3 linked regions of the Halioglobus japonicus genome follow. The protein of the gene in region 1 interacts with the protein of each later gene in a pairwise test. Links are inferred from orthologs where the notes say so. Each region holds a gene or a part of one and is shown on either strand. Other genes may lie near its edges.

Region 1 (3,564 bases):
GGGTAAAGTGGGTAACCTCACCTCGCTGGGAATACACTTCAGGCAGAAAATAATTGAGGCTCGCAACCTCCTCCACCTGATGGCGCTGCCACTGTTCCATGACAGCAGGATGGAACATGACATTGCGAATGTAATAGTTAAGCAGCCCGCCCAGCACCGGCAGTTGCGAGCCAATGGTCGAGCTTACTGTGTAATAGGTTCCCCCATCGCGCTGCTCAAAACGGTGTTCAATCCGACCCATGGGCAGGCCCGCAAACTCCGGTATCGCCACCATGCGCTCTGCGGACAGTTCTTCCAGACGGGCCTGGCCGCGACTGTCATAGGGACCAAACCACTCCTCACGCTGGATCAACGCACCCTTTCCCATCCCGGCGGAACCATCGTCCGCCGCTTCAACCACCCGAATCCTGCCGTGCTCAGTGGGATGAAAAATATGGTAAAGCGGCATGCGCTCACCGCCGAGGTCAACGGTCGACACCGGCAACACCCGGTAAAACCAGGCCACCATGGACGGGCTGATGTCAGCCAGGAAAAAATGCTCTACCCGGGCCTGAATGAGGCCGTTGGCATCGATATGCCAATAGCGCTTGCTGTCGCGATAATCAGGTAGTTTCCAGGGTAGCTGTCGAGGCGGATCGCGATACAGCGGTGCTGGTTGAGCCACCCACAATAGTGCCGCCGCAACAACAATTACCACTGTCAGTCTTTGCCAGATTCGCACACCGCCCCCCCGAGAGGCGCGCATTCTGCCACAGAACCGCGTCTCGAGACAGGCCCACAGGGTTGCTATCCGGCGCTTCGACACGGACAATCGCCCCCTTGACGCCCCAGGAAGCGAAAGCATGACCATCAAGAAGACCTACATTAGCGCCGACCAGTTACTCGTTGACTCCTATGAACTGGCCCTGAATGTGCTCGACAGCGATTTCAGACCGGACTACATCGTGGGTGTGTGGCGTGGCGGCGCGCCGGTGGGTATCGCCATCCAGGAGCTGCTCAAGTACGCGGGCCACGAAACCGACCACATCGCCATTCGCACCTCGCACTACACCGGTATCAACCAGACCAGTGAGTCGGTGATTGTGCACGGCCTGCACTATCTCATTGAGAACGTTAACGCTGAAGACAATGTGCTCATCGTGGACGATGTATTCGACTCGGGACGGTCAATCCAGCAGGTGATCTGGGACCTGGAAGCCAAGTGCCGTCGCAACACCCCCACGTTCAAGATAGCCACGCCCTACTTCAAGCCAAGCAATAATAAGACCGAGCTGGTACCGGACTATTTCCTCCATCAGAGCGAGGAGTGGCTGGTGTTTCCCCATGAACTCGAAGGGCTGAGCGCAGCCGAAGTACTGGAAGACAAGCCTGGTTTGCAGGGGCTGCGGGATCGCATTGTCGCCCTGCACCCGGAATAAATCAGGCCTCGGCGGGCAGCGACCAATCCACCGGCGCCTGCCCCCTGCCCTGCAGATAATGATTGGCGGCGGCAAAATGGCCGCACCGGAAGAAACCGCGATGAGCACTTAGCGGCGAAGGATGCGGCGCCTTGAGCACGCAGTGGCGCTCCGTATCAATAATGGCGCCCTTGCGCTGGGCATAGCTGCCCCAAAGCAGAAACACCACCCCTTCGCGCTCGCGGTTAATCACCTCGATCACCTTATCGGTAAACCTCTCCCATCCCTTGCCCTGATGTGAAGCGGCCTGGGCGCACTCTACCGACAGTACACTGTTCAGCAGCAGCACCCCCTGGCTCGCCCAGGCAGTAAGGTGACCGTGGGTCGGAATCGGGAGACCGAGCTCGGCATTGATCTCCTTATAGATATTCTTCAACGAGGGCGGCACTTTCACACCCGGCTGCACCGAGAAGCACAGCCCGTGGGCCTGGCCCTCGCCGTGGTAGGGGTCCTGACCGAGAATAACAACTTTCACATCGGCTAGTGGCGTGTGGCTGAAGGCGCTGAAGAACTCGCTGCCGCGGGGAAAAATGCGCTTACCGGCAGCCTTTTCGGCGCGCAGGAAGTCGCGCAATTCCTGCATATAAGCCTGGTCGAACTCTTTACCCAGGTGAGCCAGCCAGCTCGGCTCCAACTGCACCTCACGGCCCGTCACCTCAATCACAGGCCGCCATCAAGTACACCTGATCAGTGCCGGCGTCGGCCTGAATGTTGATGGTGGGGATCAACTTGCTGCGTTCGCGCTTACCCGCACCCTCGTTGACCGCCGGCCCCAGCGCCGGCGCGTTAAATGCCTTCATGCGCTGCTCCACACGCGGCTTGCGATAAAGCGTCGTGCGCATGCGCGGCACGCGACCGGCGCGCTCAATCTGGTTCTCCATGTGCTGCGGCGCCCATTCCTGACCGTGGCCGGAGCCGGCTGCGCGAGTAATGCTCTCGTTCATCAGTGTGCCGCCCAGATCATTCGCACCCGCGTCGAGACAGGCCCCAACGCCGGCCTCTCCCATCTTCACCCAGGAGGTCTGGATATTGTCAATCAGGCCTGCAAACACCAGCCTCGCGACCGCGTGCATGAGCACTGCTTCACGGAAGGTCGGGCCTTTGCGGGCCCGACCCTTGAGATACATGGGGGCTTCCATATGCACAAATGGCAGAGGCACAAATTCGGTAAACCCACCCGTGCGTTGCTGCAAATCTCGCACCGCCAGCAGGTGATGAGCCCAGTGCTGGGGCGACTCAATGTGGCCGTACATAATAGTTGCAGTGCTGCGCAGCCCCACCTCATGGGCAGCTTCCATCACCTCCAGCCACTGCCCGCTGTTGAGCTTGTCAGGACACAGGATGGCGCGGACATCATCGTGAAGAATTTCCGCCGCGGTTCCAGGCAGCGTATCGAGCCCCGACGCTTTCAATTTGCGCAGGTAATCGGCCACGGGCAGGTTCAGGGTCGCGGCTCCCTGCCACACCTCCAGCGGTGAAAACGCGTGGATGTGCATATCCGGCGTGGCACTGCGCACCGTCGCGATAATATCCAGATAGGTCTGGCCAGTGTAATCCGGATGAATCCCGCCCTGCATACAGACTTCACCGGCGCCGCGATCCCAGGCCTCTATGCAGCGTCGGGCAATCTCTTCGCCACTGATATCGTAGGGTCGGCCGCGCAGGTTCTCGCTTTGCTTACCTTTGGAAAAGGCGCAGAACTGGCATTTGAAGTAGCAGACGTTGGTGTAATTGATATTCCGGTTAACCGTATAGGTCACCTCTTCTCCAACCTGAGTCGCACGCAGTGTGTCTGCCGCCTGCACCACATGGGAAAAATCGGCGCCGCGGACCTCAAATAGCTGCGTTACTTCGGCCACAAGCAGGGCTTCTCCCGCGACGGCCCGAGCCACGATGGCACGAATATCGTGACTGGGGGCGATCTGGGATGGCGTCTCGCGCAACAGTTCAGCGTCCACATCAGGTACCGGCCGCTCTTCACCGGGCACCCAGCTGTCGCGGCGGGCATAGCCGGCGGCATCGCACTGCTGCATTACCGGACCGAACATACCCGGGGCAAGCCAGCGCTCGGCATCGCGAATATACGCAGGATAAATCGTCAGCCGCT
Region 2 (3,261 bases), 1.5 Mb from region 1 along the record:
CGTCCTTGTAACGGCCCTGCGAGTAGAGGTAGGCCGCGTAATTATTTCTGGCCCGGGAGAAATTCTTGTCCAGCCGCAGCGCGGTCTGGTAGCTGTCTTCCGCCAGCTCAAATTCGCCGGTGCTCTGGTACACCAGTGCAAAGGCCTCGTGCACCTCGGCGTTCTTGGGGTCTATTTCACTGGCCAGGCGCAGGTTGCGTTTGGCATTGTCCCAGTCGCCTTCGCCGATATACTTACGCGCCAGCTCAACCCGATATTCCAGGGCTTTTTCAGGATCGGCCTTCTCGGTAAACACGGTCTCTTTGGTTGAGACACAGCCGGCCAGCAACATCGCAGTGGCCGCCGCGGCGATCATCCTGAACGCTGTTGTTTTCATCATCCCTATGGTCACTTAACTCTGCCCCGTTGCCTGTTGGTTATTCTGGTCCGCAGCCTGACGATAGCGCTCGGCGCGGCGGGTGCGATCCACCACCTGGCCTACCAACTGGCCACAGGCGGCGTCGATATCGTCACCGCGGGTGGTGCGCACAGTGACAATATATCCTGCATCTACCAGTACTTGCCAGAAACGTGACACGGCATTGCCGCTGGGGCGCTGGTAATCCGACTGATCGAAGGTATTGAATGGGATCAGGTTGATCTTGCAGGGGAAATCCTTGAGCAATTCCGCCAGCTCCAGGGCGTGCTCGCGCTGGTCATTAACGCCGGCGATGAGGGTGTACTCCACCGTGACCACCCGCTTCTTGTCGCTCTGGGCATCGATGTAGTTGCGGCAGCTTTCCAGCAGTACCGAGATGGGGTACTTGCGATTAATCGGCACCAGTTCATTGCGCAGCGCATCGTTAGGCGCGTGCAGGGAGACCGCCAGTGAGGCCTCGGAGACCTTCGCCAGCGCATCCAGGGCTGGCACTACGCCAGAGGTGCTCAGGGTTACCCGACGCTTGGAAATACCGTAGGCATTGTCTTCCATCATCAGGTCCATGGCCGCCACCACGTTGTCGAAGTTCAGCAGCGGCTCACCCATACCCATCATGACGACGTTAGTGACCACCCGACTGTTGCTCTGCTGGAAAGCGTCATAGGATTTGATGGCCAACCACACCTGGCCGATGATTTCCGCGGCGCTCAGATCGCGCTGGAAACCCTGTTTGCCAGTGGAGCAGAAGCTGCAGTCCAGGCTGCAGCCCACCTGTGAGGAAACACACAGGGTGGCCCGGTTGCCGTCGGGAATGAGGACGGTCTCAACCAGGCCGCCACCATCGACCCGGATGGCCCACTTGCGCGTACCGTCGTTGGAGTCGTGCTGGCTGACAATTTCGGGGGACGAATCTCGGCGCGGCGGGCGAGCTTCTCGCGCAGGGCCTTGCCCAGGTTCGTCATTTGTTCGAAATCCGTGACGCCGTGGTGGTGAATCCACTTCAGCACCTGCACCGCGCGAAACTTCTTCTCCCCGATCTCGAGGAAAAACGCTTCCATGGCAGGCAAGGTCAGGCCCAGCAGGTTGGTTTTCTCAACCTGCTGTTGCTGATCTGCTGAACTGGCAATCACCGACGTCACTGATTCGTCCTCTTAGCGTGCGCAGATCTCGCTGGCAGCGAAGAAGTAGGCGATTTCACGAGCAGCAGACTCAGGGGAGTCAGAACCGTGTACCGCGTTGGCGTCGATGCTGGACGCGAAGTCAGCGCGGATCGTGCCTTCGTCGGCTTCCTGCGGGTTAGTCGCACCCATCAGTTCGCGGTTCTTGGCGATGGCGTTTTCACCTTCCAGTACCTGTACAACCACAGGGCCGGAAGTCATGAACTCAACCAAGTCCTTGAAGAAGGGGCGCTCACGGTGCTCAGCGTAAAAACCGCCGGCAACCACGTCGTCCAGCTGCAGCATCTTTGCTGCAACAATCTGCAGGCCGTTGCTTTCGAAACGGGAGTAAATTTTGCCAATGATGTTCTTGCCTACGGCGTCGGGCTTGACGATGGACAGGGTGCGTTCTACAGCCATGGGGGTCTCCAAATGAGTATTTCAAAGATAAACACCCGCCCGGCGGAGAGCCTTGTGGGCCCGCTGCAGGCAGGTGCGGTTAAAACCGCGCAATTATACGGGTTTCAGGGTGAGGTTTCACCCTGCCGGGCCAATTGCGGCCTGAAAAAGACCTTTATAATCAGCCGCTTATGAAAAGCGACAAAATGCACATGGAATAAAAAAGGGGACGCTTGTGTTTTTCCCCGGGAAAAACCCTGACGCCCCCTCTCACGGACCGGGATATCAGTCCATTTCTTCGATCCAGGCGGCCTGAATGGCCTCGAGGATTTTCTCGCCACAGCGGTCCGGGTCGTCGTCGAAACCGGGCAGGGCAACCACCCAGTTGCGCAGGTCGACGAAGTTGAGCGCCAGGGGGTCTACATCCGGGTGAGCCTCGGTGAGCTCGATGGCTATATCGGTAATGTCAGTCCAGCGCATGGCGGCTACCTCAGTGACGCTCTGACACCATGTTAATGGTGTACTTGGGGATTTCTACCACGAGGTCTTCATCGGCCACAATCGCCTGGCAGGACAGGCGCGAATCCGGCTCCAGGCCCCAGGCCTTGTCGAGGTAGTCGTCCTCGAGCTCATCCGGTTCCTCCATTGAGTCATAGCCCTCACGCACAACGACATGGCAGGTTGTGCAGGCGCAGGACATCTCACAGGCATGCTCAATCTCGATCTCGTTGCGCAACAGCGCCCGGCATACGCTCTCGCCGGGCTCAGCTTCGAGCACGGCGCCCTCAGGGCATAGGTTCTCATGGGGCAGGACCACAATGCGGGTCATGACGATTCCTCCTCGTCGAGCTCTTCCAGGCTGACTCCCGCCAGGGCCTGTTTAATGCTCTTGTCCATACGACGGGCAGCAAAGGCTTCGCTGGCCCGACCCAGTTCTTCTGTCAGTTTTCGAATTTCGGCGACATCGGTGCCAGCTACCTGCTCTCGCAGCGCGTCCATACGCTCGTGCAGTGCCCGGCATTCCGCTTCACTCAACAGTTCGGCAGCGTCTGCGGCGATAGCGGCTTCCAAACCTTCCAGCAACTGCTGAGCATCGAGACGCTGCTCGGCCAGCTGCCGGGCGTTCTTGTCGTCGGCGGCATTGGTAAAGGACGATTGCAGCATATCGGTAATTTGCTCGTCGCTGAGGCCGAAGGACGGCTTCACGGTAACGCTGCTCTGCACACCGGTGGTTTCCTCCCGGGCAGAGACATTGAGCAGGCCGTCGGCATCCACTTGGAAGGTCAC
Region 3 (3,276 bases), 140 kb from region 1 along the record:
TCCCTAACATCGCTTGTGCTCACCCAGAACCCGGGTGTGGATATCTCATTGCTCGTTGACTTTTTTCCTGAGGCGCAGGATTTGCATCAGGCCGTCAGTCAGCTCATTGGCCTTGATCCGGAGAAGGTGGATGGCCACTTTACTGAGTTTATGCACGAGCACCCGCAGCTGACACCCCTGCAGGTGAAGTTCCTTAACCTGATGAAAACGCATATCGCGACCAATGGTTATATCACCCTGGGCAAATTATACGAGGCACCTTTTACCCACCTTCATGCAATGGGCTTGGATGGGATATTCCCTGTCGACACCGTTGCTGAGGATCTGGTCAAGGTAATGACACCCTATGTGCGGCCTGAATCGGATGGTTCAGCTGAGGTGCACTAGTTATGGCAATGTGCCAGGTTTTGGAGAAGTTGATTGTATGAGCGACCGTTTTGCGAAGACCTTCTATTTGTTGCATGAGAACGGTGATCGGTTGTGGCCGGTACAAATGGAAGATCAGCAAACCCGCCGAAGTAGTTGGCGGGTGTCTGATAATGGCAACACCAAGGCCGCAGCTATTGAAGTGACGGACGAGGAAGTGCTGAGAGATTATGTGATTAACCAGAGGTACGCTGTGCGCGCCGCCACGCGAAAGAGTGGTGCGCGCGCATCACTCTACAGGCCTGATCAACGGGCCATCAGAGAATTGGTTGACCTGAAAAAGTAACGCTACAGGAATTATGCGCTAAATGATAACTGGTGAATTGAAAAACGAAATCGATCAGCTCTGGGAAAAGTTCTGGACGGGCGGCATTACCAATCCGTTGACGGTAATTGAGCAGATATCTTTCCTGATGTTTGCTCGGCTGCTGGACATCCAGGAGACTACAGCTGAAAGGCGGGCGGCCCGAACCAAGCAACCGTTTGACCGCGTGTTTCCGCAGGACAAGGAAGGTCAGCTGTTACGCTGGCAGAATTTCAAGAACATGCCCGGCAGTGAAATGCTCACGCATGTGAAACAGAGCGTCTTCCCTCATTTCGCCAGCGTCACGGTGGCCGAAACTGACTTCGGTGAATACATGGCCGATGCCGATCTCGAAATCAAGAGCGCACAGGTGTTGCAGGCCGCGGTCGAGATGATTGACAAGCTGCCCCTGACCTCGGGCGATACCAAGGGTGACTTGTATGAGTACCTGCTCAGCAAACTCACCACCGCAGGGATCAACGGCCAGTTCCGCACCCCGCGCCACGTAATCGACCTCATGGTAGCCATGCTCGACGTTAAACCTGACGAGACCGTGTGCGACCCGGCCTGTGGGACCGCGGGTTTTCTGGCCCGGGTGATGGAGTACCTGAATAAAACCCACACCAGCCCTGACATGATCAGCCAGGATGAGGACGGTAATCCGATCTATGTCGGCGACCAACTCGAACCTTTCCGCGACCATATCACCAGGGATATGTTCTGGGGCTTCGATTTCGATACCACCATGCTGCGTATCTCCAGCATGAATATGCTGCTGCACGGCGTGAATCACGCCAATATTCACTACCAGGACAGCCTGAATAAGTCGATCAACGACCACTGGCCCCGTCAGGCAGAAAACTGTTTTGATGTGGTACTGGCCAATCCGCCTTTCAAGGGATCGATTGATGACACCTCGATCAATAAAGACATTCTGGCCATGGTCAAGACCAAGAAGACCGAGCTGCTGTTTGTCGCCCATATCCTGCGCATGCTTAAACTGGGCGGACGCTCGGCCACCATTGTGCCCGATGGCGTGTTGTTCGGTTCCAGCAAGGCTCATCAGCAGCTACGCAGATTATTGATAGAGGAAAACCAGCTGGAGGCAGTGATCAGTCTGCCCTCCGGTGTTTTCAAACCCTATGCCGGTGTGTCTACGGCCATTATTGTATTCACTAAAGGTGGCCAGACCGACAATGTCTGGTTCTACGATGTTGAGAATGATGGCTACTCGCTGGATGACAAGCGCACCAGGATCGATAAGGACGATCTGCCCGACTGCCTGGAAAAGTGGCAGGCCTACCGAGCGGGTAAGGCCGAGGGGCTGGGTGATAAAACCGCCAAAGCCTTCCTGGTACCAGCTGAGGATATTCGCGGCAATAAATATGACCTGTCCATCAACCGCTACAAGGAAGTCGTGTATGAAGAGGAGCACTACGATCCGCCGAAGGAAATTCTCGGGCGCCTGATGGCGCTGGAGGAGGAGATACAGCAGGAACTGAAAGAGCTGGAGGGAATGCTGTGAGTAACCCTTACCCAGTAACGACCTTAGGGGAAGTTTTTGAAATCGCGCGAGGAGGGTCGCCGCGGCCAATTAAGGATTATATTACAGAAGATCCTGCCGGTTTAAATTGGATATCAATTAAAGATGCCAGTAACGGTGGAAAATACATATCGGAAACAAAACAAAAAATACGTAAAGAAGGCCTGTCGAAATCTAGGCTAGTAAAGCCAGGTGATTTTCTACTTACCAACTCTATGAGCTTCGGTAGACCATACATCATGAATACGACAGGTTGTATTCATGATGGTTGGTTAGTTTTGTCTAGTGACCCAGAAAAAGTCTTTCCAGACTATTTCTACTACTTACTAGGCAGCGAAACGATGTATAGGAAGTTCTCAGCACTTGCCGGAGGGGCAGTTGTAAAGAACTTAAATATTGATTTGGTAAAGGGTGTAGAAATCCCCCTCCCACCCCTGAAAGAACAAAAACGCATCGCCGCCATACTCGACAAGACCGATGCCATCCGCCGCAAACGGCGGCAAGTCATCCAGCTCGCCGAAGAATTCCTCCGCGCCGTTTTCTTGGATATGTTCGGTGACCCAGTAACGAATTCGAAGGGATGGGATACCCTAGGATTGTCTAAAGTCATTGAGAGTGAGAGGGGAATCTCTTATGGCGTGGTGCAGCGTGGTGATCAGGATAATGACGGGGTTCGATTAGTTCGCATTTCAGATTTCACCGAAAATCTGTTCAATCCAAAGGGTGTCATTAAGTGCTCGCAAGAAATATCTGATCAATACAAGCGCACGGTTTTGAAGGGAGGGGAGCTCTTAATCAGTATCCGGGGTACTGTTGGAAGAATAGCCGTTGTACCAGACTATGCAGTCGGTTGGAATGTCACGCGAGAAGTCGCAATTATACCTCTGCTTGAAGGGGAGAGTAGAGCATTTATCCGTAGCCTACTTTTAACCGGGCCTGCACAGAGGCTAATTTCTGGACAGGTGAAAGGAGTTGCTCAAAGCGGGATTAATCTGGCTGATCT

What was found. The genes of interacting proteins can lie anywhere in the genome.
Region 2: the proteins of ung (region 1) and ndk interact in binary tests that used the Escherichia coli proteins (3 or more experiments, as listed by UniProt). The link is inferred for Halioglobus japonicus from one-to-one orthologs.
Region 3: the proteins of ung (region 1) and BST95_RS08965 interact in binary tests that used the Escherichia coli proteins (3 or more experiments, as listed by UniProt). The link is inferred for Halioglobus japonicus from one-to-one orthologs.

Annotation. Positions count from the first base shown.
Region 1 is NZ_CP019450.1:2,051,159-2,054,722, reverse strand. Bases 271-3,270 are described here. They hold ung (uracil-DNA glycosylase), read right to left. Parts: upstream 2,122-3,270; coding sequence 1,420-2,121; downstream 271-1,419. Other genes in these bases: cofH (5-amino-6-(D-ribitylamino)uracil--L-tyrosine 4-hydroxyphenyl transferase CofH), read right to left, coding at 2,114-3,270; BST95_RS09650 (phosphoribosyltransferase), read left to right, coding at 849-1,418; BST95_RS09655 (hypothetical protein), read right to left, coding at 271-697. In the rest of the region: more of BST95_RS09655, read right to left, coding at 1-270; more of cofH, read right to left, coding at 3,271-3,564. UniProt on the Escherichia coli protein: Excises uracil residues from the DNA which can arise as a result of misincorporation of dUMP residues by DNA polymerase or due to deamination of cytosine.
Region 2 is NZ_CP019450.1:3,600,479-3,603,739, forward strand. The notes cover bases 283-3,261. They hold ndk (nucleoside-diphosphate kinase), read right to left. Parts: upstream 1,996-3,261; coding sequence 1,570-1,995; downstream 283-1,569. Other genes in these bases: pilW (type IV pilus biogenesis/stability protein PilW), read right to left, coding at 283-379; iscX (Fe-S cluster assembly protein IscX), read right to left, coding at 2,260-2,454; fdx (ISC system 2Fe-2S type ferredoxin), read right to left, coding at 2,465-2,803; hscA (Fe-S protein assembly chaperone HscA), read right to left, coding at 2,800-3,261. Outside these bases: more of pilW, read right to left, coding at 1-282. UniProt on the Escherichia coli protein: Major role in the synthesis of nucleoside triphosphates other than ATP. The ATP gamma phosphate is transferred to the NDP beta phosphate via a ping-pong mechanism, using a phosphorylated active-site intermediate.
Region 3 is NZ_CP019450.1:1,908,304-1,911,579, forward strand. What follows is about bases 1-2,994. They hold BST95_RS08965 (type I restriction-modification system subunit M), read left to right. Parts: upstream 1-734; coding sequence 735-2,255; downstream 2,256-2,994. Other genes in these bases: BST95_RS08955 (type I restriction endonuclease subunit R), read left to right, coding at 1-387; BST95_RS08960 (hypothetical protein), read left to right, coding at 425-712; BST95_RS08970 (restriction endonuclease subunit S), read left to right, coding at 2,252-2,994. Outside these bases: more of BST95_RS08970, read left to right, coding at 2,995-3,276. UniProt on the Escherichia coli protein: The subtype gamma methyltransferase (M) subunit of a type I restriction enzyme. The M and S subunits together form a methyltransferase (MTase) that methylates A-2 on the top and A-3 on the bottom strand of the sequence 5'-AACN(6)GTGC-3'.